4 regions of the Bradyrhizobium sp. NBAIM03 genome follow, and region 4 is predicted to be linked to each of the others. Evidence: riboswitches for the same ligand, from Rfam matches in the RefSeq annotation. Region 4 holds a riboswitch; each other region holds the start of a gene.
What was found. Region 4 has a riboswitch for cobalamin ahead of I6F21_RS36685 (ribonucleoside-diphosphate reductase subunit alpha). Riboswitches for the same ligand answer to the same signal wherever they lie in the genome.
Positions count from the first base shown of each region.

Region 1 (7,406 bases), on a different contig from region 4:
TAACACTATTCACCGGGTGGTCTTTCCTTGCCGCCGGATCTTCGACGGCTGGATTAAGGCAAAGACCGGAGAACGCGTCGCCGTGCAGCCGACGCACTGGCGCATCTGGCCCGGATAGCGGCGACCATCCTGCGCAATAGATTGGCGTGAGTTGAGGCCGGGACTGCCTCGGGGTGGCCTCTCGTGGTAAACAATTTAGAGTTGATCAATGAGAGGGCCTGCCAGAAACATGTCGGACCACATCAGGTACGGCTATGGGCCTGGCGCGGCAGACGCCGCGTTGGCTCTCGTGCTGCGACGGGCGTTAGTCCGCATCTTCAGGACCGCACGGGCACGATCATCTACCTTCCGGTCGTTTTTCCCGCTTTCGCCGCGGCCGCGGACTGGGGGAGCTTCGCTACCCTGCTCTGCATCAGCGACGGCCGGTTCCAGCCCATTGTCACGTCTAACACGCATGGCATGGGTGTGGGGCTATCGATCTGCTGGACGATCATCGAGCCACGAGGAATCCGGGCGGCGACAGGATCTTTCAGTTCACCGCGCGATTGCGGAGCTTAGTGAAGACACATGACTGGGCGGCGCATTCTCGTGATCGACGATGACGCCGCTATGCGGGACTCGCTCGCGTTTCTGCTTGATGTTAATGGTTTCTACGTAGCAACCTATGAGACGGCGACCGCGTTTCTCAATGACGTCGCAAGCGGTCCGGTTGACTGCATTGTGTCAGACATCTGTCTGCCGGCTATGAGCGGTCTCGAACTCGTCAGAAAAGTGAAAGCCGATCGCGCCGACTGCCCCGTCCTCTTAATAACTGGTCATGGCGACGTATCGCTCGCAGTCGAAGCGATGAAAGCGGGTGCGGTCGACTTCATCGAGAAGCCGTTCGAGGAGGAGGTGCTATTGCGTGCGATCAATAGTGCTTTGGAAGCGCGGCCAAAAAAGCCAGCCGACGCAGCGAAACTGCAGGCGGAAGCCCGCCTCGCGGATCTCTCGTCGCGCGAACGCGACGTCCTGCAGGGACTATTAGCCGGCAAGATTAACAAAGTGATAGCCCATGATCTCGGCATCAGTCCGCGGACAGTCGAGGTTTACCGTGCGAACCTGATGGCCAAGACTAATGTCCGCAGCATGTCCGAGTTGATGCGGATCGCCATTACCGCGGGACTCTAGCAGCAGCGCAAAATAGCGTGAATGGCTTATTCATGCATCAAGCTGACGAACGGCGGGTTTCGCGCGCACCGAGCCGATCATGTTTTCGGTGACGCCTGCCGATGCAACACACCCAGGCCGGCCGTTGCGCCAGGTCAATATGTCACGCGAGCCGAGACCTATGATCCGGGCTAGACCCCAACTCGGTCCACATGCGTACTTATCGCATGATCATCAAGCACGTCACCACGCCAGCGTACATCGATCAGGATGCCGTCAACATCGGCCCCGTCACCTCCGCGGCCGACCGATGCTGACGAGGATCAAAGTCAAGGCGCCGAACAAGACTTCCTGCGGCGAGCCGAAAGTGGCGATGGACGACAACGTTTCGGCTGGCTGGAGCTCTTCAGGGGTACGGCAGTGCGCGGCCGACGAAGCCAGCATGCAGCTTCGTAATCCGATTTGAGCATGTTTGAGCAACCAAGTGACCGCGCCGCCCCATACACGCCCCGCTCATGGACTTACGTGTAAATACTTAGGGGCTTCTACCTAGGGAAAACATCCAAATTTCCAATTCGTCAGGAGCAGCCAATCTGCGTCGAATCGACGTTGGTAAGATAGGGTCCGCCATGCACGCCCAGGCCGCCAGTTCTAGCGAGACGAGACGCCATCCGACCAGCGTCTTGCGTGGGCGACCTCATCGTCGTGAACCATTTGGCATAATTCCGAGACCGAAGCGTCTCACTCCCAATAGCGAGATCTACCGCGAAGACGAGGCAGCCCAATACCTCTATCAGGTGGTTTCGTGCGCTGTGCGGTCGTGCTGCGTAACGACGGACTGCCCAGGAGCTTTGTGCAACACTTCAGCTAAGTTGATTTACGCCAGCTCAAATTGAAGCGCGCTACTTTTTGCGTCGAATGGCGCGGACAAATCGCAGCCCCGCGAAGGACACCGAATTCGGCTTGGGCAGTCTTGCAAATGGCAGAAATCGCTTCCAGCCTAGATTGTGCCTCCAGGAACACCGCAATGATCATCGATCTTCTGCTTCGAGAGCATCGCAACATTGATCTTCTTCTGGTCGCTCTTCAACGCGAATTGGAGATTTTTGAGAAGGGGATCCGCCCCGATTATGAGGTCATTCGCGCGATTATCAGCTATTTCGAGGTTTACCCCGAGGTGTACCATCATCCACAGGAAGACTTGATTTTTTTCAAGCTCAAGTCTCGCGATCCGGAGGCAGCTGCAATCGTCGGCGATCTCGCGCTTGAACACCAGGAAGTTGTCGACCGTTTGCACCACTTCGCGCGAGCTATTGACGCTATCCTCGCGGATCGTGACCTCTTTCGGCAAGACGTCGGCAATATCATACGCGACTTTATAGTACGCGAGCGGCACCACATGATGTGGGAAGAACGAGATTTCTTTCCCGCCGCTCTGAAGGCTCTCTCGGCTAAGGATTGGACCGAAATCGCTTCCGCCCTCACGAATGATGGAGATCCGCTGTTCAGCGAGACAGCAGCAGCGACTTCCGATGCGCTAAGAGCGCATATTCTGCAATTGGAGCAAGAAGCTGAGGCCGAACGGAGCTCGGTCGCGTTGTCGTCCGCCAAGGCCGGCAATCCGTGACACAGCGCCGAGACGGACGGGCCGTATTGATCGCGGCCGTTTGACAGCAGGAAGTGGACCTCATGCTCATTCTGTCGAAAGAAAATGGGGGTGCTCGCGGGCACGTAGGCTGCCGCACCCCCAAAATGGCTTCTGCGCAATGTGATCGCTTCCTCGACCACCGGCGCAAACAGCATGGCCGAGCCTAGCTGAGCTCTGGTTCCGGCACCACAATGTAAACCTCGCAGGTCTGTCAGTTGCGCAGTGATATCGCGCGAAACGGACGCCTCTCATGTCCGCCGACCGATGAGGACGGACGATTGCCGCCGCGCGGGTGCGGCGAAGCACTCCTTGAGCCCCGCCCCATACGCTCTGAGACATCCGGCCGCAGCCGGTCCTACTCACTGCACGCGAAATGCGAGGCACTGCCAGTCCCGGGTACGTTCAGCACCAACAGCAAGGCGCTGGACGTGGATCGCCACGACCAGTTCTGGCGCAATTGGATTTCAACAAGCTATGGGGATCCGCATCGTAAATAATGCTCGTTCCTGACGCGTGTCCGCTTCATCGCGATCCTACATACGTGTATGCGGCGTGCAGCATGCCCTCCCATTGGCCTTGGAGCGGCCATAGGCATCGGCGACGCTCCGGTAATTAGGTCCAGAAACCTCTGTTTGAGATCTATGAGCGGACCATGCGGAGGGTGTCACGAGCTTGATGATGCCGCGGTGCCGATAGGGTGCTCCTCAGCGCCCAAGCCGAAACCCGACTATCGGGTGGAACCGGTCGACCAAGGACTGCCTTAAGCAAGGTTCAAATTTAGCAACCGCTTATGCATTGGATAAGCTTGCGAGATCCATGGAGCCGGGCTTACGTCGCCCTAATCGAACATAAGGCTCCAGGCAGGAAAGCGCACCGAGTTTGCTGTTGGTGTCCTGCGGCGACCGCCCGGCATGCCCCCTCGCTGCTATCGTAATCGTGCCGACGTGCTCATGAGCGACAAACCTTGGTGTAGATTCTAACTCTCAGGCTATACGGTCGCATACCACGGCATAATTGAGCTACGCTGAGCTTGTGCTTCAACTCGGCTCAGATTTTCGGCGAATGTCCTCGCCGTGATCGAACTGGCGGCTTCGCCGATGGAAGTCCGCGCGAATGCGTCAGCGTCGCTCCTCCCAGACTTTCGCCCGGCCCGCTAAGCGGGGCGGGGCATTTTTTATGTTCCTAAGGCTCCCGCGCAAATGACCACAAGCGGATCAGCTTTGTCGAAAAGAGACCGAAGCCCGGATCAACGGCCTCGCGGATCGAATGCAGCGCGCAGTTCGCGGGCGGCAGCGACCATGTTCGCTAGTGCTGGCCGAACCTCCTCCCATTTGCGCGTCTTCAGGCCGCAGTCTGGATTGATCCAGAGCTGCGAATCCTGCAGCCGCGTCCGAGCCAACACCATCAGCTCCTTCATTTCGCCTGTCTCGGGAACGCGTGGAGAGTGGATGTCGTACACGCCCGGCCCGATCTGATTTGGATATTCGTAGTTCCTGAACGCGTCGAGTAGTTCCATTTTCGAGCGCGATGTCTCGATCGAGATGACATCCGCGTCCATTGCAGCGATCGCACCAATGATGTCGTTGAACTCCGAGTAGCACATATGCGTATGAATTTGCGTTTGATCGGCGACGCCCGATGAACAGATGCGGAAGCAATCGACGGCCCAGTCGAGATAAGCCGCCCACTCCGATCGACGCAACGGCAATCCTTCGCGGACTGCAGCTTCGTCGATCTGGATCATGGTCGCACCAGCATTCTCGAGATCGCGGACTTCGTCTCGGATCGCGAGCGCAATCTGGCGGCAGACCTCGCTTCTGGGAATATCATCCCGAACAAAGGACCAGTTCAAGATCGTCACCGGTCCGGTCAACATCGCTTTCATCGGCTTCCTTGTTAGTGATTGCGCGTAGCGCCACCAGTCCACGGTGATAGGCTTCGGCCGTGCTACATCGCCAAACAGGATCGGTGGCCTGACGCAGCGCGAGCCGTAGGACTGCACCCATCCGCTCTTGGTAAATACGAAGCCGGCGAGTTGCTCGCCGAAGTACTGCACCATGTCATTGCGCTCAAACTCGCCGTGCACGAGGACGTCAAGACCGATGTCCTCCTGCCAACGTACGGCGCGCGCAGTCTCCTCCTTGAGGAACTTGTCGTATTGCTCGTCGCTTATCGCACCTCGCGCATGCGCCGCACGGGCATTCCGGATCTCTGTGGTCTGCGGAAATGATCCGATCGTCGTGGTAGGAAAAGCCGGTAGTCCGAATCGATTGCTTTGGATCTCGGCCCGACGGGCAAATGGGCTCGCGCGCCGACACATGGTCTGGTCGATCGCTCTCATCCGGACAGCGACATTGGCATCACGGATTTTCGGCGAAGTCCGGCGGACAGTCGCGGCACCTTCCGACTCGGCAAGAGCTAACGCAACATTCTGGTCGCCTGCGAGTGCACGCGCTAGGATCGCAAGCTCCCGCATCTTCTGGACCGAGAAAGCAAGCCAGCTCTTGACGTCGGAAGCGAGCCCGGTCTCGAGTTCAACATCGACCGGCACATGAAGCAGCGAGCAGGATGGGGCGATCTGTACACGATCCTTGCCGAGCTTCGCAATCGCGGGTTCGAGCCGCTGGCGCAGCGACGACAAATTCGACCGCCATACATTCCGACCGTCGACGACACCGAGCGACATGACGAGATCACTTCGGCCGCCAGCGATGATCTGGTGCAACAACTGTGGCGCTCGAACCAGATCGAGGTGCAGCCCGGCAACTGGCAGGCTCAAGGCGGTGTCCAGATTGTCGCCGAGGTCGCCGAAATAGCTGGCAACCATGATCTTGATCGCCGGCCCCTCCTTGGCGAGCCGGTCATAGGCATGTCGCAAAGATTTTCGCGTCCCCTCATCCAGATCAAGAACTAGGCTGGGCTCGTCGAACTGAACCCAATTTGCCCCACGTTTGGCCAATTCCTGCATAACCTCGATATAGGGCGGTATCAGTTCATCCAGCAGTGAGAGTGGCTGGAACGTGGGATCGGGACTCTTGCCGAGCTTTAGGAATGTGACCGGCCCGATCAGGACGGGGCGGGTCTGAAAGCCAAGGGCCTTGGCTTCCTCATACTCCTCGATCGGCTTGCGAGAGCATAGCCTGAAAGTCTGTCCCCTGTGAAACTCGGGGACCATATAGTGATAGTTGGTGTCGAACCACTTGGTCATCTCCTGTGCGGGTGCGCCAAATCCGCGCGGTCCGTGACCGCAACTCGCTTCCTGGTCGTCGCATTGTGAACCGCGGGCCATGGCGAAGTATGTCTTGAGCGAAACGGATTCGGCTTTCGAGGCGTAGATCTCCGGGATGGCGCCAACCATGACACTTGTGTCGAGCACCTGGTCATACAGCGAGAAATCGTTCGATGGAATGACCGTGACGCCGATAGATTTCTGACGGGCCCAATTCGCGGCACGCAGGCCAGCTGCGTCCTCGAGCAGCTGCTGTTCGCTGCTTTTTCCGGCCCAGTAGCTTTCTAGAGCGACTTTGAGCTCGCGCCTTGGACCGATGCGTGGCGTTCCGAGCGTGGCAACAGGGAGGGAGAGAAGAGACATAGCGTTAACCCATGTTGGGGGCAAAGGCCATGGCGGACGCAGGCAGGGGAAGTCGCGGTGCGACGGCTGCTTGGCGCACCACCGGGACACCCCGCCCGTGGACGAATATAGTGTCGGGGCAGGTCTCCTGGCTCGCAGGTCATCGCTGCTGTCCGGCCTTCCCGAAGCCGCGCAGGCTTCAGTGACGTCGTTGGACAGCGGCTCGCCGCTCACAGTTGCGGGGGCAGCGCCGGCATTTTCACCGGCTTCCCTCTTAGCTCCGGATCAAATGGAAACCGGAGAACCTCGACGACTTGGATTATCGGCAAGAGCAGTCTTCCGTCAACCTCTCAGATCATGTCTCAAGCTGATGCTGCGACATCTGCTACGCGAATGACCGTGCATCTCTAGCATTGAGATGATGTAGCAGTGCTCTCCAATCAGCGATACCGCAATGAGCATCGCAGTTGCCCGCGGGTTGCACGCCAGATCGGTGGAAAGGACAAATGCGGCTTGCGCGGTCGGGGCCGCTGCCTCGAGCAGAACGCATTTGTCGCCAGTCCCAGCTTCCCAGCGGTTTTTCGAGCACGCGCGCCATCCAGCCACCTTCTCGACCAACAGGATCAGTGTTGAATAGGCCAAGACACCTGGCTAAGCCAGCAACTTACAACTTACCCGGGCAGCACGTTTGATTTGCGGTGCCAGCCACACCCCAAATGCTCGGCGAAGATCGGCTTGCCGTCGTTCGCCATCGAGTACAAAGCGCGCCTGACTGAGGCTGTTCTCGACTTCCGGAGCGCCGGACGTCGCGAAAGGAGCGCCAAACGCGCCATGGCCCCTTGGCCGAAAGTGCCCGAAGGCATGGCAGCGATCAAAAGCCCACATTCCGGCAACGATAACCGAACCACACGGTTCAATGACGGCAAACGTGCTGCCACTTCTCATCAGGAACTTGGCACCGAGGCGTTCCGCTGTGCCGTCGAACATCCGGTGCGTGACGGGGATGCATAAGCCGTGCTGGAGAGGTTGAACGGAAAC
Region 1 is NZ_JADYVS010000022.1:85,143-92,548, reverse strand. It holds gene I6F21_RS38890 (hypothetical protein) at 1-118, shown strand, start outside; gene fixJ (response regulator FixJ) at 568-1,170, shown strand; gene I6F21_RS27640 (hemerythrin domain-containing protein) at 2,177-2,776, shown strand; gene metE (5-methyltetrahydropteroyltriglutamate--homocysteine S-methyltransferase) at 4,044-6,389, opposite strand; cobalamin riboswitch at 6,489-6,692, opposite strand; gene I6F21_RS27630 (hypothetical protein) at 7,104-7,379, shown strand.
Region 1: it holds a riboswitch for cobalamin, as region 4 does, so the genes downstream of both, metE (5-methyltetrahydropteroyltriglutamate--homocysteine S-methyltransferase) here and I6F21_RS36685 (ribonucleoside-diphosphate reductase subunit alpha) in region 4, are expected to answer to the same signal.

Region 2 (7,406 bases), on a different contig from region 4:
CTTCCGGTGTGAGATCGAGCGCGATGCAGAGCGCAGCGCGTATGGTGCCGGAATGGACGACCAGTGCTGCGGAGCCTGCGCCAATCTGGGCCAGGCCCAGGCGGACGCGGGCGACCTGATCCGCAAAGCTCTCGCCATTCGGCGGCCGTCCGTGCGCCGGATCGCGCCAGACCTGCGCGTAGGCCTCGCCACCGGTCGCGGCGAGCTCGTCATGCCGATGGCCGGTCCAGTCGCCGAAATCCTGCTCGCGAAACTCGCTGATCAGCTCCGGTTCGAGCCCCAGCGCGCGCGCCGTCTCGACCGTGCGCCGCGACGGGCTGGCATAGCCGGCGAGATCCGCGGGCAACAGCTGCCTTAGGGCCGCCAATGCAGCGTGATCGCCGAGGTCGGCCCGCGCATCGGCCGCATGGATCGTCCCGGGCACGCCCGCGACGGCCGCATGCCTGATCAACCAGAGGAAGGTCTCGCCTTCCATGCTCATCTCCAAGGAAGTTGGTTGCTGTGGCCCCAACGCCGCAACTGGCACATTGACTCTGTCTTGGTGGTAATCCTAGATGCTCGCGACGGTTTTCCCGAGAGGGAATGAAAAGGGAATGCGGTGCGGGGAAAATTGTCCCCAATGCCGCGGCTGCCCCCGCAACTGTAAGCGGTGAATCCTTCGTCACGAGCCACTGGGTCCTCGGTCCCGGGAAGGCGACGAAGCGGTCACGACCCGCGAGCCAGGAGACCTGCCGTCAGCCGTGGTCACACGCGAAGATGTCGGTCGGGGAGTACAGACATTGCTTCATCGGACGGCTGCAAGGCCAAAGGTGAGACCTCGTTCGCTGTGACGTGCCACTGACGTCATACCGAGGTTTTCACCTGTGTCTTCCATCCGTATCGCACGACCGCGCCGCGTCCTGCTTGCCTCCGCCGCGTTCACGTCCTTTGCCGCTCTTGGTCTGCCGGCCGCTCTGGCGCAGCAGGCCCGAGAGCCGCTGCCACCCGTCGAGGTGTCGCCCGCCCAGGTACGCAAGCCGGCCAAACCGGCAGCAGGAACGGCGCAGGGCGCGCGCCGCGCGGCAGCGCGCAGGCCGGCGGCTGTATCCGCAGCGCCAAGACCCGTCACGCCGGATTCGACGCCGCAAACGCCGCTCAACTCCAACGCCGTTGCCGAAAGCGCCTCGCGGCTCGGCCTGACGGTGCGGCAGACGCCCGCGACCGTCGAAGTTGTCTCCGCCGAAACCATGCGCGAGCAGGGCTATCGCACCGTGTCCGAGGTGGCGCAGGGCGCCGTCGGCGTCACCTCCGGCGACAACCCGGCCGAACCTTCCGCCTTCTCCATGCGCGGCTTCACCAACAGCCAGATCAACACGCTCTACAACGGCATCAAGATCGGTCCGCAGAACATGACCTCGCGGATCGTGGATACCGCCAATCTGGAGGCTGTGGAATTCCTCAAGGGCCCGGCCTCGCTGATTTCGGGCGAGGGCGCCGCGGGCGGTGCCATCAACTTCGTCACCAAGCAGCCCCACACCGGACCTGTCCGTAACGATGCCAATTTCTCCTGGGATTCGCTGAACTCGTTCCGTGCCCATTACGGCTCCGGCGGCAGCACCAATGTGCAAGGCCTGGACTATCGCTTCGACATCAGCCGTTCCGCCCTCAACGGCTTTGCCGATGACACCAATGTCAAGACGTTCGGCACGTCCGGCCAGCTCAACTACCGTGTTTCCGACAGCCTCAGGATCTGGGGTGCGGTCGAATATCGTGAAGACCGCTCGAAGGCCTATTGGGGCGCGCCGCTGGTGCCGGTGGCCTTCAGCGGTTCGCATGCGACGACGGGGATCGTCTCCGGCAATTACGTCTCGAATTACAACGGAACGAATCTCGGTGCCGTCACCATCGACGACCGCACCTTCAACACCAATTACAACGTTCTCGATAACCGCAACGTGGCGCAGGAAGTGTGGCTGCGTGGCGGCTTCGAGCTGAAGCTCGCGCCTGACCTCACGCTGAAAAGTCAGGCCTATGGCTATGGCGCGGAACGGACCTGGTTCAATAACGAGATCGAGGCGTTCAATTCCACCACGAACCTGGTCGATCGCGAGCGTTTCTATGTCGCCCACAGTCAGCGACTGGTCGGCAACATCACCGACCTGATCTGGGATACAAATATTGCGGGCTTCGACAACCGGCTGGTCACGACGCTGTCGTCGAGCTATCTCGATTTCGTCAGGCCCGGCGCGGCAAACTTTCCCGGCGATTCCGTTTCGCTGGTCGACCCCAACCGCGGTTTCTACGGCCTGCTCACGACGCAGCAGCAGACCGCGCGCATCGACAACGAGGCGCTGTCATTCGAGGACAGGCTCAAGCTGACGCGCAGCTTCGCGCTGATCGGCGGTCTTCGTGTCGAGCATATCGGGCTCGACCGCAATTCGACCGACAAGAACGGGATCGTGAAGGCGGGCTTTCCATTCACGAAAGACTGGGCGCCGGTCACGGGGCGCATCGGCTACACCTGGGAGGCCGTTCCCGGCCTGACCTTCTTCAGCCAATACGCCACCGGCGCCGACGTCGCAGCCAACAACATCTTCCTGCTCTCGCCCACCCAGCCGCTCGATCTGACCACCGCGCGCACCTATGAGACCGGTGTCAAGCACTTGTTCTGGGACAACCGGGCGGAATGGTCGTTCTCGGCCTACGACGTCCTGCGCAAGAACGTCTATGCGGCCGCCGGCGGCATGCAACTCAACATCGCCGGACGACAGGAGTCGAAAGGCGTCGAGCTTGCCGCCTCGATACGCCCGATCGAGCCGCTGCGGCTGTGGGGCAACATCGCCTATGTCGATGCGCGCTATGCCGACTACAATTTTGCCGGCGGCTCGTTCTCCGGCAACACGCCGCCAAACGTGCCGCGTATCGTCGCCAATGCCGGCGCGTCGTATCGCTTCTTCACACCATGGCCGGTAGAGCTTGGCATCACCGGCCGTCATGTCGGCGACCGCTACAACACCGACGCCAACGTCGTGACGATGAAGGCTTACACCGTGGCCGACGTCTACGCCTTCGTCGACATCCCCAAGACGGCGTTCAATGCGGTCGACCAGGCCCGCCTGACCTTCCGTGTCCGCAACATCACTGATAAGCGCTACGCGATCTGGGGCGATCCGTTCTATCCGGACCAGATCCTCCTGGGCGCGCCGCGCACCTATGAAATATCGGCCGCGTTCAAATGGTGAGACCTTGAGCGCATGATGAGCGCGATCGTCCTCACGCATCGCTGGCTCGGCATCGCGTTCTGTCTGCTGTTCGCGATGTGGTTCGCGAGCGGGATCGTCATGCACTTCGTCCCGTTTCCGTCGCTGACGGAAGCGGAGCGATTTGCCGGACTTGTGCCGGTCGATCGCGACGGGACGAGGATCTCGGTCGCGGACGCCGTTGCGGCGAGCGGGATTGCCGATGGCAGGCGTGTTCGGCTGATCCAGCGGAGCGATGGACCGGTCTACGTCGTCTCGGGCTCCATAGGTTCGCGAGCGGTTCGCGCCTCCGATGGAGGAGACGCGTCGGTGACATCAGCCGATGTCGCGCTCACCATCGTGCAAGCTTATTCACGTCAGCGCGGGCTTGAGGCGGTGCGCGCTGCGATCGTCGCGCGGTCGGATTACGATCAATGGAGCGTGCCGAACGGTTTTGATCGCCATCGCCCCTTGTTTCGCGCCGCTCTCGGCGATGCCCCTGGAACGGAGGTCTACGTTTCGTCGCTGACCGGCGAAGTCGTCCTGGATACGACGCGCAGCGAGCGCGCGTGGAACTGGGCCGGCAGCGTGCTGCACTGGATCTATCCGACAATTCTGCGCAGCAGCTGGGCGCTGTGGGATGGCGTGGTCTGGACGCTGTCGCTGCTGGCCCTAATCGCGGCATTGCTTGGTGCGGTGCTCGGAATCGTGCGTGTGAAAATGCGGGGACGCCAGCTCTCGTCGCCCTATCGGGGCTGGCACGCCCTGCATCACATCATCGGTCTCGTCGCGACCGTGTTCGTGCTGAGCTGGATCTTCAGCGGCTGGCTGTCGATGGATCACGGCCGCCTGTTCTCGCGCGGGCAACTGACTCCGACAGAGGCCGGCGTGGTCGATGCCGCCCCGGATTGGCGAGACGCGTCGTCGCTCGATCCGCAGCCAATATCGCCGTTGGCCCGCGAGGTCGAATGGTTCGCCTTCAACGGCCATGTCTATCGGCGCGACCGGGTTGGTCTCGGCCGTCAGGCGTTGATCAGGGCAGGGGACGCGCCGCGCGATGGACCGGCGGCATACCTGGATAGGCAGGAGATCGGCGGCCTGACGGCGCGCCTTGGCACCGGCTGTGCCGCACCGTTCCTGCTCGCCGGCAACGACGACTATCCGGCGCAATCCGCACTTCCGGGGGCCCCCGTCTACCGGACGACCTGCGGCGATCTCTGGTTCGATGTCGATGCTGCCGATGGCAAGCTGCTGCAAAGACTGGACCCGTCGCGCCGCGCCTATCGCTGGCTTTACAGTGCGCTGCACACGCTTGATTTCCCGATTCTGCTGGCTCATGCGCGGCTGCGTGACGCTCTCATTGTCGGGCTCTGTACGCTCGGGCTGATGTTCTCCATCACCGGCATCGTCATCGGTTGGCGGCGCTTGCGGGCATGGCTGGCGAGCGCATAGCCAGTCGCGAAATCTCCGTACCCGGCGCGACCCGTTCGGCGCGCCGGGTTATCGACCAGCGGCCGGTGATGTCCTCGCTTACCGACCGTACAATAAAGAGAGGCTGAGCCGACCTGCGTGCATAGCTCTTGGTCAGTGCTGTCTCCCGCACCGCCGACCGATCGCCTGCAAATTAGACAAACGGCCTTGTGCGATCCGATTGCAGTGCAACGGGCGCTTCTATTTGCCTCGAAGAATCCAAGGGTGCGCTGCACATTTTGACTTCGCGGCCTTCTGCTCTCTGCGCGAGCAGCGCTGCACGGAAACGTGCAGCCGATGCTGCGCCGCGCAAGGCCGGTGGCTTGCTAGCGCTTTGGTTTGCGACAACTCTGACCCTATCCCGCGGCCATCGCTCTGTCGCACGCTCGCACGTGATGGCATGACAGGGAATGATGATGAACGTCACGCGTAGCTGATTGTGCAGATGAGCGATCCCGGCAATCATTGGGAGGTCGGCACCGATATCGGTGGCACCTTCACCGACATCATCGCGATACGGCGCGATTCCGCGGAGGCGCGGATTGCGAAGGTGCCTTCGCGCCCCGTCGCACCGGTGCAGGCGATGTTGGAGGCGATCGAGGCGGTCGGCCTGCGCAAGAGCGAGGTGAAGCGCTTCGTCCACGGCACCACGCGCGTGACCAACGCGATCGTCGAGAACCGGCTGCCGAAGGTGGCGCTGGTCGCGACCGAAGGCTTTGCCGACGTGCTCGAGATCGCCCGCTATCGCCGACGCGATCTCTATCGGCTCGACATTCCGCCGAAATCGCCGCCTTTGGTGCCGCCTGAACGCTGCTTTGGGCTCGCCGAGCGCCTCGATCATGAGGGGCGGGTGCTGAAGGCGCTCGAGGAAGCGGAGGTCGAACGTCTGGTGGCGTGGGTGAAGGGGACCGGCGTGCAGAGCGTCGCGGTTGCCCTGCTTCACGCCTATGCCAATCCGGTGCATGAAAAGATGCTGGGCGAGCGGCTCAGGGGCGTCGTCGCCCACGTCTCGCTCTCGCACGAGGTCAATCCCGAGGCGCGCGAATATGAGCGAACCTCGGCAACCGTGTTCAACGCGGCCGCGATGCCGATCGCGGTGGAATATCTCAGCGAGCTGGAGCAGCGGCTGCCGATCGGGCCCGGCCTGCAGGTGTTTCACTCCGCCGGCGCCATGGTGCCGATTTCGGCGGTGAAGCAGCGTCCGCTGGTGATGGCGATGTCGGGCCCGGCGGCCGGCGTCTCGGCGTCGGTCAGCATTGCGCGCCAGCTCGACTGCGCGCGGATGCTGACCTTCGACATGGGCGGCACCACGACGGACGTGTGCCTGATCGTCGACGGCCAGGCCGAGATGACCGACGGCCGCATGCTCGGCGACAAGCCGCTGCGCCAGCCGATGCTCGCGGTGCACTCGATCGGTGCCGGCGGTGGATCGATCGTGCGCAACGGTCCCGGCGGGCTGACGGTCGGGCCGGAGAGCGCCGGCTCCGAGCCGGGCCCGGCCTGCTATGGCCGCGGCGGCACGGAGCCGACCATCACCGATGCCAATGCGGTGCTCGGCTATCTCAATCCTGAGACCAAGCTTGGCGACCGCATCGGCATCGACATCGCGGCCGCAAAGCGCGTCATCGCGCCGATTGCCCGCGCGCTCGGGCTGAGCCTGACGGAGACGGCGCTCGGCATCATCAAGGTCGCGAACGCGACCATGGCCCGCGCGCTCCGCCGCGTCACGGTCGAGCGCGGCATCGACGGGCGCGATTGCACGCTGCTGGCCTTCGGCGGCGGCGGCCCGATGCATGCCGCGGGCCTTGCCGATCTCTACGGCATTGCGGAGGTGGTCGTGCCCAGTGCCTCGAGCGCATTCTCGGCGCTGGGCTGCCTCACCGCCGATTTCAGCTTCCTGCAGCAGCAGACCCTTCGCGCCGCCCTTGACGGCATCGATCTCGCGCGCGTCTCGGAACGGATCGAGGCCCTGATTGCCGATGCCTCGGCGCCGCTTCTCGCCAACAATGTTGCGAAGGCCGAGATCCAGGTCGAGCCGGTGGCCTTGATGCGCTACGCGGCGCAGAACGACGCCATTCCGGTATCCTTCACGCTGCCGCTCGACGTCGCCAGGCTGAAGCAGGACTTCCTGACGCGGCATCATGAGCTGTTCGGCTATGCGACCGGCGAGCCCTGCGTCATCGAATCGGTGCGGGTGCAGGCGCGTCGCCCGTCGACGACAATTGTCAGCCGGCCGGCGACTGCGGCGAGGGCAGTGTCTATGAGCACGCGCACCTGCTCGTTCGACGGCTTCCACGATATCGCAACCGAGATCGTCGACCGCGCCTCGCTCACCGAGACCATCAATGGTCCCGCCATCATCGAAGACGCCTGGTCGACAGTGGTGGTGCCGCCGGGCTGGCAGGCAAAGCCCTATACATCAGGCAATTTGTTCCTGACGCGGAGGGCGGCATGAAGCTCGATCCGTTCGTCGTCGAGGTCATCAGGCACGGGCTCTCCGCCGCGGCCGAGGAGATGAGCCTCGTCATGACGCGCTCGGCGCGCTCGCCGCTCTTGCGCGAGGCGGGCGACCTCTCGTCGGCGATCACCGACGGCCACGGCGGCCTGGTCGGGCAGGGCCGCGACATTCCGATTCATCTCGGCGCGATGGCCTACACCATCCCCGAACTCTTGAAGGTGATGCCGCGCGATGGCCTGAACGACGGCGACGTCGTCATC
Region 2 is NZ_JADYVS010000006.1:87,336-94,741, reverse strand. It holds gene I6F21_RS10970 (histidine phosphatase family protein) at 1-475, opposite strand, end outside; cobalamin riboswitch at 548-751, shown strand; gene I6F21_RS10965 (TonB-dependent receptor) at 864-3,221, shown strand; gene I6F21_RS10960 (PepSY domain-containing protein) at 3,234-4,670, shown strand; gene I6F21_RS10955 (hydantoinase/oxoprolinase family protein) at 5,134-7,143, shown strand; gene I6F21_RS10950 (hydantoinase B/oxoprolinase family protein) at 7,140-7,406, shown strand, end outside.
Region 2: it holds a riboswitch for cobalamin, as region 4 does, so the genes downstream of both, I6F21_RS10965 (TonB-dependent receptor) here and I6F21_RS36685 (ribonucleoside-diphosphate reductase subunit alpha) in region 4, are expected to answer to the same signal.

Region 3 (7,406 bases), on a different contig from region 4:
ACGCCCTGCGCGACGATGCCGTGGTCGCCGGCGAAGATGATGATCGGCACCCGCGCGGCGCGCGGCTGCTCGGTGGCCTGCAAGCCCGCAAGCTCGATTGCGAGCTGCTCGAGCCGGCCGAGCGCACCGGTCGGCTTCGTCAGTTGCGCCTGCCGCGCAATGGCCGCCTCACGATGAACAGCGGAGACCTCTGGGCAGTTCTGGGTAACCCATTCGGGAAGCATGCTGCTCAACGCCTGCGTTTGATGATGTAGCTGTCCATGATCCAGCCGTGCCGCTCGCGTGCGTCCTGCCGCACGGCGGCAATGCGCGCGCCCAGTTCAGCCAGCGCGCCGGACATGATGATCTGATCGGGCATGCCGAGATAGGCACCCCACCAGATCTGCAGGCCTTCTGGATCCAGCGATTGGAACGCCGTGCCGCCATCGAGCATCACGACGACGGTGTCGACGCCCTGCGGCCAGCCGCCTTCGCGCAAGCGCCGCCCTGTCGTGACCAGGAACGGCTCGCCGATGTCGTTGAGCGGCAGCGCATGCGCCGCGCACAGCGCCTGGATCGAGGTGATCCCCGGCACGACCTCGATTGTCGGCAATGGATCGAGCCGCCGCGCAATGCGCAGCGAAGAATCATAGAGCGAAGGATCGCCCCAGATCAGCAGCGCGACCTTGCCCTCATCTTCGAGATGCCCAGCGATCGTCTGCGACCAAATCGCGGCCACCGCATCGTGCCAATCGTCGACGCCCTTGCGGTAGTCCGCCTCGGTCGCATCGCGCACGGGAAGATCGAATTCGGCGATGCGCGTCGTTTTGTTGGTGAGCACACCGGCGCAGATCGTTCGCCTGAGATCTGCGAGATCGGATTTCGCCGTTCCCTTGCGCGGGATCAGGATGAGATCGGCGGCGTTGATGGCGTCAACGGCGGCGCGCGTGAGCTGCGCGGGATCGCCGCAACCGATGCCGATCAGGGAGAGCGTTAGCATCGCGAGCGCGATGGGCGGCCACACCGGCGGCCCATCGCTGATCTCTTACGCCGCGTTGTGCAGGCGCGGGGTGACGAGGCCGGGCGCGGTGACGCCGCGCAGCGACTTCGCCAGCGCCAGCACCGCGAGATCGGCGAGCGGTTCGATCACGATCACCAGCGCATAAGCGGCAGCGAACGTCCCGACGCTGGCGAGATTGCTCATCGCAAAGCCGGAGCCATAGAGCGCCCAGAACGCCACCCATGCGATCACGCCGGCCTGGTAGGTCGTCGAAAGCGCCAGCGCCTGACCGTACTTCAAATCGACATAGGCGGTGTTGCGGGCAATGATCCGCTTGGCGATCGCCTGGATCGCGAACAGCGGCACCAGAAGCGTGGTGACGTTCATGCCGTATTGCGGCAGATCGACTGGCTCCAGCAGCATGCCCTGAAGCAGCAGGCCAAATGCAAGGCCGAAGGCGGCGGGCGCAGCACCAAAGAGCAGGAACAAGGTCGAGCCGAGGATGAAGTGCACCTCTGATACCCCAACCGGAAAGTGCGGCAGGATTTCGAAGAAGACGAAGACGAGAGCGGTGGTGGCCAGTGTCCGCGCCGCGAACGAGCCGGCGCCCTGCTCGCGCACGGTCTCGACCGCGAGCTTCAAGGCAACGCCGCCTGCGGCGATGCCGGTTGCGTAACTCAACACGAGCTTGGCGCCCGTCACGATCCCGGGTTCGATATGCATGGCTCAATTCCTTTCCGCCGTCACACCCGACGGCCTTGGCCTCAAAACGTGCACGGCCGGTCTCCTGGCTCGCGGTTCACTGGGTTCTCCGGCCTTCCCGGACCTTGCGGTCCAGTGGCGGTTCGGAGGCCCTCACCGCTTACAGTCGCGGGGGCGGCTGGGGTTTTGGGCGCCGCAACTGGGTCCGCCCATCCCCATTCCCGATTATGCTCCGGCGCTTTGCGCCGCGTCGAGCACCATGCCGCTCTTGTGTGCCCCTTTCGTATCGCGGGCGTCAAGGGGCGAACCGCTGCCGGAGCCGTCATGCCGGATATTCTCCCGCCAGCGCGCCGAACAGGATGACGGCCGCAGTGGAAGCGGCGCCGCCGCGCCCAAGCTGCTCCGCGAGCTCGGCAATCGTGGTGCGGACCAGCCGTTCGTCGGGACGCCCGAGAGATTCGGCGAACAGCGCCGGAGTGCTGGGAGCGAGGCCGTGCGCGATCAATTTTGCGGCAAGCGCCGGAAAGGTGCGCCGGCCCATATAGACCACGGTCGTGGCCTCGGGGTCGGCCAGTGCCGCCCAATTCAGATTGGGCGGCAGCTCGCCCGTGACGTCAGCGCCGGTGATGAACTGCACCCGGCGGGAGGTATACCGGCGGGTCAGGGGAATGCCGGCCTGGGCGGCGGCGACACAGGCGGAGGTGACGCCGGGAACGATCTCGTAGCCGATGCCGGCCTCGCGCAGCGTCTCGATCTCCTCCTCCAGCCGGCCGAAAATGCCGGCATCGCCGGACTTGAGCCGCACCACGCGCGCGCCGGTTGCGGCATAGTCGACCAGGAGACGGTTGACGTGGTGCTGCTTGGTCGAAGGACGCCCGGCCCGCTTTCCCACCGCGACGAGATTGGCGCCGGGCCGTGCGAGATCGAGGATCGCGCCGGAGGCAAGATCGTCATAAAGCACGACGTCGGCCTCGCGCAGCCGCGTGGCGCCCTTCACCGTGAGGAGCTCGGGATCGCCCGGACCGGCGGAAACGAAAGAGACAAAACCGCTCACCGGTCCTCCGCGATCAGATGGAAGAACGTGCCGGTGGCATGGCCACGGCGCGAGCCGGTTTCGGCAATGACCGCGCCGGTGGCATCGTGCACGACCGCGAGCGGCGTATCGGGCTGGGCGAGGATGGTCGAATAGTGGAACTCGTGGCCGCGCAGGCGCGCGCCAGGCTGATGCCCCGGCATCGGCGCAGCCAGTTCAGCAAGACGATAGCCGAGATGCATGCGGCGCTTGGCAAAGCTGGTCTCGAGGCCAAGCAGCCCCGCCATCTCATGGCTGATACCGTCGGCGTCGGTCAGGCCTGCGCCCAGCACCATATAGCCTCCGCATTCGCCATGCACCGGCCGCGTCTCGGCGAAAGCGCGCAAGCCGCTGCGAAAGCGCGCATTGGCCGCGATCTTTCCTGCATGAAGCTCGGGATAGCCGCCGGGCAGCCAACACACGTTGGCGCTCGCATCGGGCGCTTCATCGGCCAGCGGCGAGAACGGCACGATCTCGGCGCCCGCGGCGCGCCAAGCTTCCAGCATATGCGGATAGACGAAGGAGAACGCCGCATCGCGCGCCAGCGCGATGCGCTGGCCGGGCGGCGTCACGTTCAATCCGTTCGCCGCAGCTTGCGGCGACCATTGGCCTGCCGAGTGGAGCACCGCATCGAGATCGACGTGCTCGGCGACAAAGCGCGCGGCCTCGTCGATCAGCTTGCCGATCTCGGCCTGCTCCTCGGCCTGCACGAGACCGAGATGCCGCTTCGGCAGGCTGATCTCGGCATGGCGCGGCAGCGCGCCGAACACTTTGATGCCGGCCTCGTTCAGCGCGCGCCGCACCAGATCCTCATGGCGGGGGCTGGCGACGCGATTGAGCACGACGCCGCCAAGGCGCACGCCGGCGCGGTAATCGCGAAGGCCGGCGGCGATCGCTGCCGCAGTCTGCGCCTGGCCGGAGGGATCGATCACCAGAACCACTGGCCAGCCCAGCATCTCCGCGATATCAGCGGTCGCTCCGGTGCCGGAGACACCGCGCGCGGCGACACCGTCGAACAGGCCCATCGATCCCTCGGCGAGAACGACATCTGCATTGCCGCCACGGCTGACGAGATGCGCGATGGTGCCGCGATCCATCGCCCAGCTGTCGACGTTGACCGAGGCGCGTCCCGTGGCTGCGGCGTGGAAGGCGGGATCGATATAGTCGGGGCCGCTCTTGAAGCACTGCACGTTCAGGCCGCGCTTGCGCCAGGCGCGGGCGAGCGCCAGCGTCAGCGTGGTCTTGCCGACGCCGGAGGCCGGCGCGGAGATGACAAGGCTCGCCGGCATCACGACGCCTCCGGAAAGCGCGGCTCGGCACCGACCGGCCGGTAGCGGCGGTCGTAGTCGGCGGCATAGAGGCGGCTCTCGTCAAAATCGGCAGCGCCAAGCGTCTTGCCGACCAGGATCAGCGCCGTGCGCTCCATCTCGCCACCCACGAACGCACCGAGCGTTGCAAGCGTCGCGCGCACGATGCGCTGCTCCGGCCAGCTCGCGCGCCAGACGATCGCGACCGGGCAATCCGCGCCGTAGTGCGGCGTCAGCTCGGCGACGACCTGGTCGAGCAGATGGATCGACAGGTGGATCGCGAGCACCGCGCCGGTCGCGGCGAACGCGGCGAGCTTCTCGCCCTCGGGCATCGCGCTGGCACGGCCCGGCGTGCGCGTCAGCACGACCGTCTGAGCAAGACCGGGCAGCGTCAGCTCGGCCTCCAGCGCGGCCGCGGCAGCCGAGAACGAGGGAACGCCGGGTGTCACCGAGTAGGGAATCCCGAGCGCACGCAAACGGCGGAGCTGCTCGCCCATCGCCGACCAGATTGAGAGATCACCGGAATGCAGCCGCGCGACATCCAGGCCTGCCGCATGCGCGCCTGCGATCTCGGCGATGATCTCGTCGAGCGACATTGGCGCGGTGTTGACGATACGTGCGCCGGGCGGGCAATGCGCCAGCACGCCCTCCGGCACCAGCGAGCCGGCATAGAGACAAACCGGACTGGCCGCGATCAGATCGCGGCCGCGCAACGTCAGCAGATCGGGTGCGCCCGGCCCGGCACCGATGAAATGCACCGTCATGGGCCGTCTCCTTCGGCAATCGCGGCGGTCGCGGTGCGATCCTGCGAGACAACCCGTGCTGCAATCAACCGCGCGCGCGGACCGGCGACCGCGAGCGCCGCAGCCTCGGCTACAGATCCGGTGCCAAATTTCTCCGCGACGAGCTTCGATTGCGTGGGCGTGTCGATGCCGGCCAGTGTCGCGGCCGGAACGGCCCTGATCGGCACGCCGCATTCACGTGCGAGTTGCTTCAGCGCCTCGATGTCGGCCTTATCGCTGACGGTTGCCATCGCCGCAAGCCCTTCCGCACCGCCCGCAGCGAGCAGCGCTTCACGCAGCGAAGCCAGCGTCACATCGCGCTTGAAGCCGAGTCCGGCGACCTTCATCGCACCACACTCCACTGCACCACGGGGCGTGCTGCCTCCCACGACCGATAGCGGCCGAGCGGGGCGGCATGCGAAATTTCGGCCCGCATCAGTTCGCCGCCGTGACGCCGATGCAGCTCGCCGAGCAGAGCTTCCGTCTCCAGCGTCACAGCATGCGCCACGAGCCGCGCACCCGGCGAGAACCGCGGCCAGATCGCATCAAATAACACTTCGTCGAGACCACCGCCAATGAAGACGGCATCCGCCGCTTCCAACCCGGCAAGAGCTTCCGGTGCCCTGCCCGTGACGACTGTGATCCGATGTGCCAAACCGAAGGCGGCTGCATTCTTGCGGATGTTCGCGGCGCGATCCTCGCGCGCTTCGACTGCACTCGCCGTCCCACCACACAGCGCCCACTCCACGGAGATCGAGCCTGAACCTGCGCCGATATCCCACAACCGTTCGCCGGGCCGCGGCGCCAACGCCGAGAGCGCGAGCGCACGTACCGGCCGCTTGGTGATCTGGCCGTCATGCATGAAGAGGTCGTCCGATAATCCCGAACTGCGGGGCATCCCCTGTCCGCCCTTCGCCTCGACGGCGACGGTGACCAGGTTTCCGGCGAGATCACCGGCAAGACTATCGGCGCGATATTCTGTGACGCTTTCGCGCGGGCCACCGAGGGCGGCGAGCATCCAGAAGGCCGAGGCGCCCCACCCGCGCTCGCTCAACCACCTAGCCAGATCGCCAGCCGCTTTCCCATCGCGCACGAGACAGATGATGCGCGCCCCTCGCGCCAGATGCGGACCGAGACGCTCGAACGGTGCGGCGTGAAGCCCGAGGCAGACGGTGGATTCGAGTCGCCAGCCCAGCCGCGCGGCGGCGAGCGAGAAGGTGGACGGAGCAGGATGCGCGATCCACTCGTCGCCACCGAGCTTCTCGGCAAGGCTCGCGCCGGCGCCATGCCAGAACGGATCGCCGGAGGCGAGCACCACCGTCGGCCTGCCGCGACAGCTCAGCACGACATCCGCATCGAACGGCACCGGCCATGGACGACCGCGGCTGCCAATTTCGGCAAGCGCAAGATGGCGCTCGCCGCCGAACACGGTTTCGGCCTTGGCAAGCGCCTTTCGGCTTGCCTCCGACAGCCTGGCAAGGCCATCTTCGCCGATACCGATGATGGTCAGCCAGGGATCAGACATGATTCGCGCCCTCATTCTGGGCGGAACGGCCGATGCGAGCCTGCTCGCCGCGGAGATCGCGCGCGCCGGCATCGATGCCATCTATTCCTATGGCGGCCGCACCCGCGCGCCCGCCGATCAGCCGCTGCCGACGCGCATCGGCGGGTTTGGCGGCGTGAGCGGACTTGCGGATTACATCCGCGCCGAAGGCATCACGCATGTGATCGATGCAACGCATCCCTTCGCCGCGGAAATGAGCCGCAACGCCGTTGCGGCTTGCACCGAGACGGGCACGCCGTTGCTTGCGCTGGAGCGCGCGCCCTGGATCAAGGCGTCCACCGACAACTGGATCGAGGTGGCGGATGTCAATGCTGCCGTCTCCGCACTGCCCGACGCCCCGGCAAACGTGTTCCTCGCCATCGGCCGTCAGCACATCGCGCCGTTCGCGGCCAAGCCGCAACATGCCTACACGCTGCGTTTCGTCGATCCGCCCGAAGCGTCGCTGCCCTTCGCGGCCGATGTGATCGTATCGCGTGGCCCCTTCACCCTCGACGGCGAGTTGGAGATGCTGCACACGCGCGGCATCGCCTGGATCGTCGCCCGCAATTCCGGCGGCGACGGCGCGCGCGCCAAGATCGACGCGGCGCGCAGGCTCGGCCTTCCCGTAATCATGATCTCGCGACCAGAGCTGCCCGAGCGCCAAAGGGTCGAGAGTGTCACTGACGTGATGCAATGGCTCGGTCATTCTGCGCGCCTCGGCGCATAGACCCAGCGGCCGATGCGGCGCGTCTGCGAATTGCCGACGATGACAAGCGTGCGCATGTCGGCCATCTCGGGCGTCGCCTGGTTCAGCGTCACGATCTCGATCTTTTCATCAGCCGCGCTGATCGCGCGCGCGAAGATCATGAGACGCTCGCCGCAGCCGGCTTCGCGAAGCAGCGCAAGCGCACGGCCGAATCCTTCCGGGCGGCTGGCCGAGCGCGGGTTGTACATCGCGATGGCAAAATCGGCTTCCGCCGCGAGGCGCAGGCGCTTCTCGATCACCGCCCACGGCTTGAGA
Region 3 is NZ_JADYVS010000006.1:95,675-103,080, forward strand. It holds gene cobT (nicotinate-nucleotide--dimethylbenzimidazole phosphoribosyltransferase) at 1-224, opposite strand, end outside; gene cobF (precorrin-6A synthase (deacetylating)) at 230-979, opposite strand; gene I6F21_RS10985 (energy-coupling factor ABC transporter permease) at 1,025-1,702, opposite strand; cobalamin riboswitch at 1,739-1,958, opposite strand; gene cobA (uroporphyrinogen-III C-methyltransferase) at 2,004-2,735, opposite strand; gene I6F21_RS10995 (cobyrinate a,c-diamide synthase) at 2,732-4,042, opposite strand; gene cobM (precorrin-4 C(11)-methyltransferase) at 4,042-4,824, opposite strand; gene I6F21_RS11005 (cobalamin biosynthesis protein) at 4,821-5,189, opposite strand; gene cbiE (precorrin-6y C5,15-methyltransferase (decarboxylating) subunit CbiE) at 5,186-6,367, opposite strand; gene I6F21_RS11015 (cobalt-precorrin-6A reductase) at 6,366-7,112, shown strand; gene cobJ (precorrin-3B C(17)-methyltransferase) at 7,088-7,406, opposite strand, start outside.
Region 3: it holds a riboswitch for cobalamin, as region 4 does, so the genes downstream of both, I6F21_RS10985 (energy-coupling factor ABC transporter permease) here and I6F21_RS36685 (ribonucleoside-diphosphate reductase subunit alpha) in region 4, are expected to answer to the same signal.

Region 4 (7,406 bases):
AGATTCAGCTAACTCATCTCAGCAACAGTGCTCGGTTTTTGAAGCATCCTGAAGAGACTGTGATGATGCAACCTCGATGATGCAACCTCCAATGCAGCTCGGTGATCCCTCGGCTCATAGAGCGCTGATCATGATCGTCTCGCCGACGACGCGTACAGTTCTGCGCGCTGCACCCCAATTCTGTGGTGCAGAATGAGCTTGACGATCGTGCGTTCATTCCCGTGAAGTATGCTCACCGACGATGATGATAACTCGATAGGCCTCTCTATCTGTCGCATGCAACGTCGATGCCAAGCACCTCATTCGGTGTTAGAGGACTCGCTCGGATGAAGATGTACGAGAAGGCCGCCGACAACCGTCGCCTCTTCTGCTGTTGCCTTCCCCCTTGTTTGATTGGACACGCGGAATGTCGAAAGTCCGACATGATCAATTGGGACGTAAACGCATGACGAGTTCGCACGCCTCGCAGTTTTGGGAGGCTCGACTAAGCTTTAATGTCGAAACGCTATCGCTGTGCATGGCCCGAAACGCATGCTAGCGGATACCCAGGTCGCGTAAGAAGATCGGAACAGCTGTAGCAACTCTGCAAGAGTTGCGTGAGTTTGCATTCGTACGAGATTCTCGGCGCGCCGATTGCACAGGATGGATACTCCACTTCGCAAGACTCGGAGAGCCTCATGCGTTCTGCGCCCCACTCCCGCGGCCAGCCACGAAGAGCTCAGTACGGTGCATCTGTGCGGAACCGGCGTTGCGTCGCCTGCAGTCCACGCGCATCTTCCGGAGGAAACTCGGTCGTGATTCGTCGGGCTCAACAAGGTGGCCCAATGTCGTGATGCCAATTCAACACTCCGACGGTAATGTATGAACGGCGGACGCGTGTCCACGACGTGGAATCGTTATTGAGTTGGTTTTCACGCCGAGTTACACGGCACTACGCACAGCCTTTGGGCATCGCAGCGGGACACAGCAGATCGACCAGGGGTCGATTGACATAGTGCATAGTGGATGTCGCAAAGACCTTGCACCACCACACTGTCGAGGAAGCGAAATTATGGGACGTGTCAGCGAAAAAGTCATTCTGGTGACCGGCGGGGCTCGAGGGATGGGGGCCGCTCATGCGCGCCTGCTGGTAGCGGAGGGAGCTAAAGTCGTGATCACCGATATTCTTCGTAAAGAAGGCGAGGCTTTCGCGGCCGGCCTTGGCACATCCGCGATCTATCTGCGTCAAGACGTCGCTCAGCCAGAGGAATGGTGCCAAGCGATCGCGGCTGCGGAGAGCAAGTTTGGCGCGCTGCATGGCCTCGTCAACAATGCCGGCATAGCCAGTATTGCTCCTATCGAGCAGTTTCCGCTTGAGCAGTGGACGAAGACCCTTGCTGTCAATCTCACCGGTGTATTTTTGGGAATGCAGACTGCCCTGCCGGCCATGCGCCGCGCGGGCGGAGGCTCGATCGTCAACATCTCGTCGGTCGAGGGGCTGAGGGGTAGTGCAGGGCTTCACGCCTACGTTGCTTCCAAGTTCGGCGTGCGCGGCATTACCAAGTCCGCTGCTTTGGAGGCCGCTGCGTCTGGGGTTCGAATAAACTCAGTCCATCCGGGGTTAATCAACACCTGGATGACAAAGGACTTCGATTCTTCCAGTTTTCCCATTCCGCTTGGGCGGGCAGCCGAGCCGCCGGAAGTGTCACAGGTAGTGTTGTTCCTGCTCAGTGACGAGTCCTCTTATCTTACGGGCTCCGAAATCGTCGTCGATGGCGGTCTGACGATCGGCGTCCCGTACAAGTGTCAGGCGCCCGAAAGCATCTTCTGACTAGCAGCTGATCAATTGTCACATAAAACAAGATCTGAGGTTGCGATGTAGTACAGCAGTGGGAACTACGAAGCCTATGCTCGCCCCCGCAAGCCCGCTGGTGTGGACAGCAAGACGGCGTGGTTCGTTGGTTCAGGCTTGGCGGCGCTCTCCGGCGCGGCCGCCGGTGCTGGTTCCGGCGACATAGTCGAAATAGTCCGCCAGACGATAGTCGGCGCGGTTGCTTGCCTTGGTTAGCAACCGCTCGATTTCCTCTAGAATTTTCAACGAGAGGCCCCCTCGGATTCCGCTCCCGTCTATGGCAAGACGTTTGCGCGGCCCGCCACTCTCGAGCCGCGCTTTTAGATCAATCCGACGTTCTGGAAGACGTCCCACCATGTGCTTCTCCCGCTTTTGAAACTCCGAGGGAAGCGAAACCCGAAGATGCCTCGATCGCTTATCGCTGCGGGACATGCAAAGTGGTGACCAAATAGGGGCCAGCACATCCGTAGCACTACTCGATGCACCCTAACCTAAGCCTCAGGCCGAGGTTGTATCGTGAAGTTTCTCACAATCGCTGTTGTAGTTGGATGACGCAGCTCACCGCGGAGTGTCCGCGACGATCGACGGCGAGTTCGGCAGTCCCGCGCAGGGTCTCACCAAATTCGCGGTGTCGGCGCCTGATAGACAAGTCGCAGGTTCCGCTCACTAGAAATGTCATCGGTGAGAGGACAGCTAGGCTGGCCTGATGGCCCTATGTTCGACCCGCCGGAGGCGCGGTCGATGGTGGGGACGCCGCCGGATAGGCTCGGTTGCTCGGCTTGCCACGCTTCTTCGACAGCAGTGCCGCAGGGCCTCCGATCCGATAGGCCTTCAGCAGCCGGAATGCCTGCCGCGATGTGACCCGAAGCAGTTGCGCTGCCATCGCACTGCAATCCGTTCCGCCACAACATCCCGCAACACATGCACCCGGTCGATCTCAGCCCGGCTCATCGACAGCACCGTCATCACTCAAAACCTCCAAGCCTCATGCCTTAGACTGAACGCATCTAAGCCGGGCCGGCAAGGGCCCCTGCCCCGCATTGATGGCGCCCTTTGGACGCAGCCAAGGAATTTCAATGATCCTTCGGGTGCTATGAATCCACGGAACGAGAAGTCCTCTGGTCCCCTGTCGCATTCGAGCGGATTCGGGTCGTAGAGCCCTCCACATCATAGCCGCTGAAAACAGCCGCCCCCCATCAAAGGCGGCTGTGATCGTCTTGCGCCTGACCGCTCGAAACAGGAAGGGCAGAATCGTATCATCGACCATGGCCGGTATGGTTACCTCGATGATGTCAGCGCAGAATTGGTCTCAGCAACCGAATCCCACGTCCCATCGGCGGCTTACACCACATTCGCCAGCCACCCACAGGCCCTTCATGAATAAAGATGGGCTAGATACGGCCGAAAGCCGCCCACACCCCGTTTTCGCCGTCCCAGCTGCCGCGGCTCGCCGCCTTGGAGTACTCCGTGGCGCGCTGCTCGAAGAAATTGGCGTGCTCGACACCATTGAGAATCTCGACAAGCCACGGCAATGGATGCGGCTTGAGCTGGATGAATCCGCCCTCCTTGGCCTCGAAGAAGCCGAAGTCCGGGGCAATCCGCAGCTGGGTCAGTCGCCAGTCGGCGACATAGCGGACGTAGGCGTGGATCTGCTCAGCTCGCATGCCCTCGATCTTGCCGAGCCCGAAGGCGAGGTCGACGAAGTTCTCCTCCAGCTTCACCATGGTCTTGGCGACGTCGACGATGTCGTCACGGACAGCGCGCGTCACCGCGCCGGTTTCGCGGTGCCATTCGTGAAACAGCATGATGATACCCTCACAATGCAGACTCTCGTCGCGCACTGACCAGCTTACGATCTGTCCCATGCCGTTCATTTTGTTGTGACGCGGGAAGTTGAGCAGCATGGCGAAGCTCGCGAACAACGCCATGCCTTCGGTGAAGGCGCCGAACATCGCCAAGGTCCGAGCGACATCGGCCACGCTGTCGACGCCGAACTCGTGCATGTAGTCCGCCTTGGCGCGCATCTCGGCATAGCCGCGGAATGCCTCGAACTCGGTCTTGGGCATGCCGAGCGTCTTGAGCAGCAGCGCATAGGCGTCGATGTGGACCGTCTCCATGTTGCTGAAGGCCGACATCATCATCTGAACAGTGAGCGGCTGGAAGATCGGGATGTAGCGCTTGAGATAGTTGTCCCCGACCTCGATGTCCGACTGAGTGAAGAAACGAAAGATTTGGGTGAGCAGCGCGCGCTCGCTGGCGGTGACGCGGTCCGACGCCCAGTCCTTGAGGTCGGCGCCGAGCGGCACCTCCTCGCCCATCCAATGGGTCTGCTGCTGGCGCTTCCAGAGCTCGTAAGCCCAGGCGTAGCGATCGACATCATAGGTTCCGGTCGAGTCGAGCAGCCCCACTCGTCCCTTGCCGATCAGCGTACGCGGATCGACGGCCGAAAGATCGATCACTGACATGCAAGGCACTCCTCATAATCAGTACGCTGCGGCTGCGGCGCCGCCACCTCGTCGCTGTCGCCGATCTTGCCGGCGAACGACGCGCGCGAGATAGACTTTGAGCGGCAGTAGTAGAGGCTTTTCAATCCGCACTGCCATGCCGTCCAGTGCAGCATGTGAAGGTCCCATTTATCGACATCGGCTGGGAGATAGAGGTTGATCGACTGGCTTTGGCAGATGAACGGGGCGCGGTCGGCGGCAAGCTCGACGATCCAGCGCTGGTCGATCTCGAAAGCGGTGCGAAAGATCGCTTTCTCGTGCTCCGACAAGATGTCGAGACGGGCCACCGATCCTTCGTGTGCTATAATCGACTGCCACATCGCCGAAGTGTCGGCGCCCTTCGCCGCAAGCACTTTGGCGAGATGCGGATTACGCACCGAGATGGCGCCGGACAATGTCTTATGGGTGTAGATGTTGGCCGGGATTGGCTCGACGCAGGCGCTGGTGCCGCCGCAGATGATGCTGATCGAGGCGGTCGGCGCGATTGCGATCTTATGGCTGAAGCGCGCCATCACGCCGCGTTCCAGGGCATCCGGGCACGGACCACGCTCGCGCGCGAGCGTCACGGATGCCGCGTCGGCGTCGCGACGGATTTTTCGGAACATGTTCAGATTGAACGACTTGGCCATGACACTTTCCATTGGAATGCCCTTGGCCTGCAGGAAGGAGTGGAAGCCCATGACGCCGAGGCCGACGGAGCGCTCACGCAGGGCAGCGTAGCGGGCACGCTTCATGCCGTCCGGCGCCACCGTGATGAAGTGGCTGAGCACGTTGTCGAGGAAGCGCATGACATCCTCGATGAAGGTGGGCTCCTCACTCCACTGGTCCCAGGTCTCGAGGTTGAGCGACGACAGACAGCAGACCGCGGTGCGCTCCTCGTCGCGATGATCAATGCCGGTCGGCAGGGTAATTTCGCTGCACAGGTTGGAGGTCGAGACCTTGAGGCCCAGCTCGCGCTGATGCTTGGGGAGCGCGCGGTTTACGGTGTCGATGAACAAGAGATAAGGCTCGCCAGTCTGGAGCCGGTTCTCAAGGATGCGTTGCCACAGCTGGCGGGCATCGATCTGGCGGACGACCTCGTTAGTCTTCGGGCTCCGCAGAGCGAACGCGGTGCCGGCGCCCACGGCACGCATGAACTCATCGGTGACGTTGACGCCGTGATGCAGGTTGAGGCTCTTTCGGTTGAAGTCGCCGGACGCCTTGCGAATCTCGAGGAACTCCTCGATCTCGGGATGGTGGATATCGAGATAGACCGCCGCCGAGCCGCGCCGCAACGAGCCCTGGCTGATCGCCAGCGTCAGGCCGTCCATGACGTGGATGAACGGGATGATGCCTGAAGTGACGCCGCCCTTCACCTTCTCGCCGATCGAGCGAACATTGCCCCAGTAGGTGCCGATGCCGCCGCCGTTGGAAGCAAGCCAGACGTTCTCGTTCCAGGTACCGACGATGCCTTCGAGCGAGTCCGCCACCGAGTTGAGGAAGCAGGAGATCGGCAGGCCGCGCGTGGTCCCGCCGTTGGAGAGCACCGGTGTGGCCGGCATGAACCATAGCCGGGACATCGCATCATAGAGACGTTGGGCATGCGCAACATCGTCCGCGAAAGCGCAAGACACCCGCCCGAACATGTCCTGGTAAGTTTCGCCGGCGAGCAGATAACGGTCGGTCAGCGTCAGCTTGCCGAACGACGTCAACAAGTCGTCGCGCGACGGATCGAGCGTGAGGTCGGCCGGCTTTGGCGATGGCGCGAGGGGCCACGGCAGCGGAGCCGGCGATGGCGAAAGGGGCACCAGACACGGCTCAGGCGCCGCAGGCTTCGCCTGCGCTAGGCGCGGCCGCACACTCGGTGGCGCGACGAGATGACCACGCTGATCGAAATCGTAAGACGGCGACATCGGCAACCCCGCGATGTTAGGCGCCGGGGCCGCGCGGACCACTTGCGAGGAGAGCTGGCAAATGTGCCCGGCTGCAAGCGACCCACCGGGGCACCCCGCCCGAGGACTTTCGTTCAGTCGCGGCAGGTCTCCTGGCTCGCGGGTCGCTGGGGCTGTCAGCCTTCCCAGCGCTGTCGCGCCAGTGACCATGATGACAACCGCTCGCCGCTTACAGTTGCGGGGGCAGCCTCGGAATAGCCGTTGCCGGCGCACCGGGTTCCCTCTTAGCTTCCATCCTACGAGATGCGGGAATGGAAGACCGTGACGGGCTACATATAGGCGCCGCTCGCGGAGATTCGTCAAGGCGGCGCCGTCAAGTTAACGAATTGGAGCAGCCCCGAGGTCAAGGTCGTGGAGATCTCGCGCCAAGTCGCAAAGGCTCGCTCGCGCGAAACACGACGGAAGTCGGCAGTGACGGCTCCGAGAGAGAGGATGTGGAAAAGGTTCGTGACCTGATCATGAACTGATAGAAAAGTTGAGCCTGACGGGACGATTTGAAACGCTTCATGATCCGATCGCGTCGCCTGTTACCCTTGCGGCGTTCGTGGTCTGGACTATCCCTTCACTCGGCGATGTCCGCTGTAAGTGCTTCCCGTCGAGTCTCCACCCCTCGCCCTGGCAGGGGCTTGGCTCGGGGAATCACTTTCCAACTGAATGTGCCTTATGTGATGGGCTACGCGACCGTGGGGCTCGCAGGCGGCGTGGTCGCGCGCTTTGTTCACGATTCCAAAAGCTGCTTGGTTTGCCTCCATGAACATTGGAAGGACGAGAAACATATATCCAAACCGCGTCTCGATAATACCGGAATCGTCACGCCGTTAGGGTGCAATGCGCCTACATTCACCGGAGGCTTTGATCTGCAAGAAGTCTCGCTTGAAGTCGTCCGCAGTGCGGTCGGATTACTCTCAGAAGGGAAGTACGACCTGACCTTGCCCCCATATGTGGAACGGCCCGCGAGGCAAGAGCTTTTTCAGTCGATTTCACACATTGGGACGGTGCGGTCATATGTCCGACCTTTGCGCGCGGCACATTATGGCCGGCTGGCCTCGATGAGATCCGCGGAACGAGGAGCTAAATCAAGTTTACGCGTTTGAGCGCATTGGGGGCAGTAGCTTCACTCGTTTCGGGATTTCGTCCCAA
Region 4 is NZ_JADYVS010000052.1:6,304-13,709, forward strand. It holds gene I6F21_RS36670 (glucose 1-dehydrogenase) at 1,052-1,810, shown strand; gene I6F21_RS36675 (patatin-like phospholipase family protein) at 1,943-2,188, opposite strand; gene I6F21_RS36680 (ribonucleotide-diphosphate reductase subunit beta) at 3,223-4,296, opposite strand; gene I6F21_RS36685 (ribonucleoside-diphosphate reductase subunit alpha) at 4,287-6,122, opposite strand; cobalamin riboswitch at 6,331-6,545, opposite strand; partial or broken gene I6F21_RS36690 (hypothetical protein) at 6,566-6,792, opposite strand.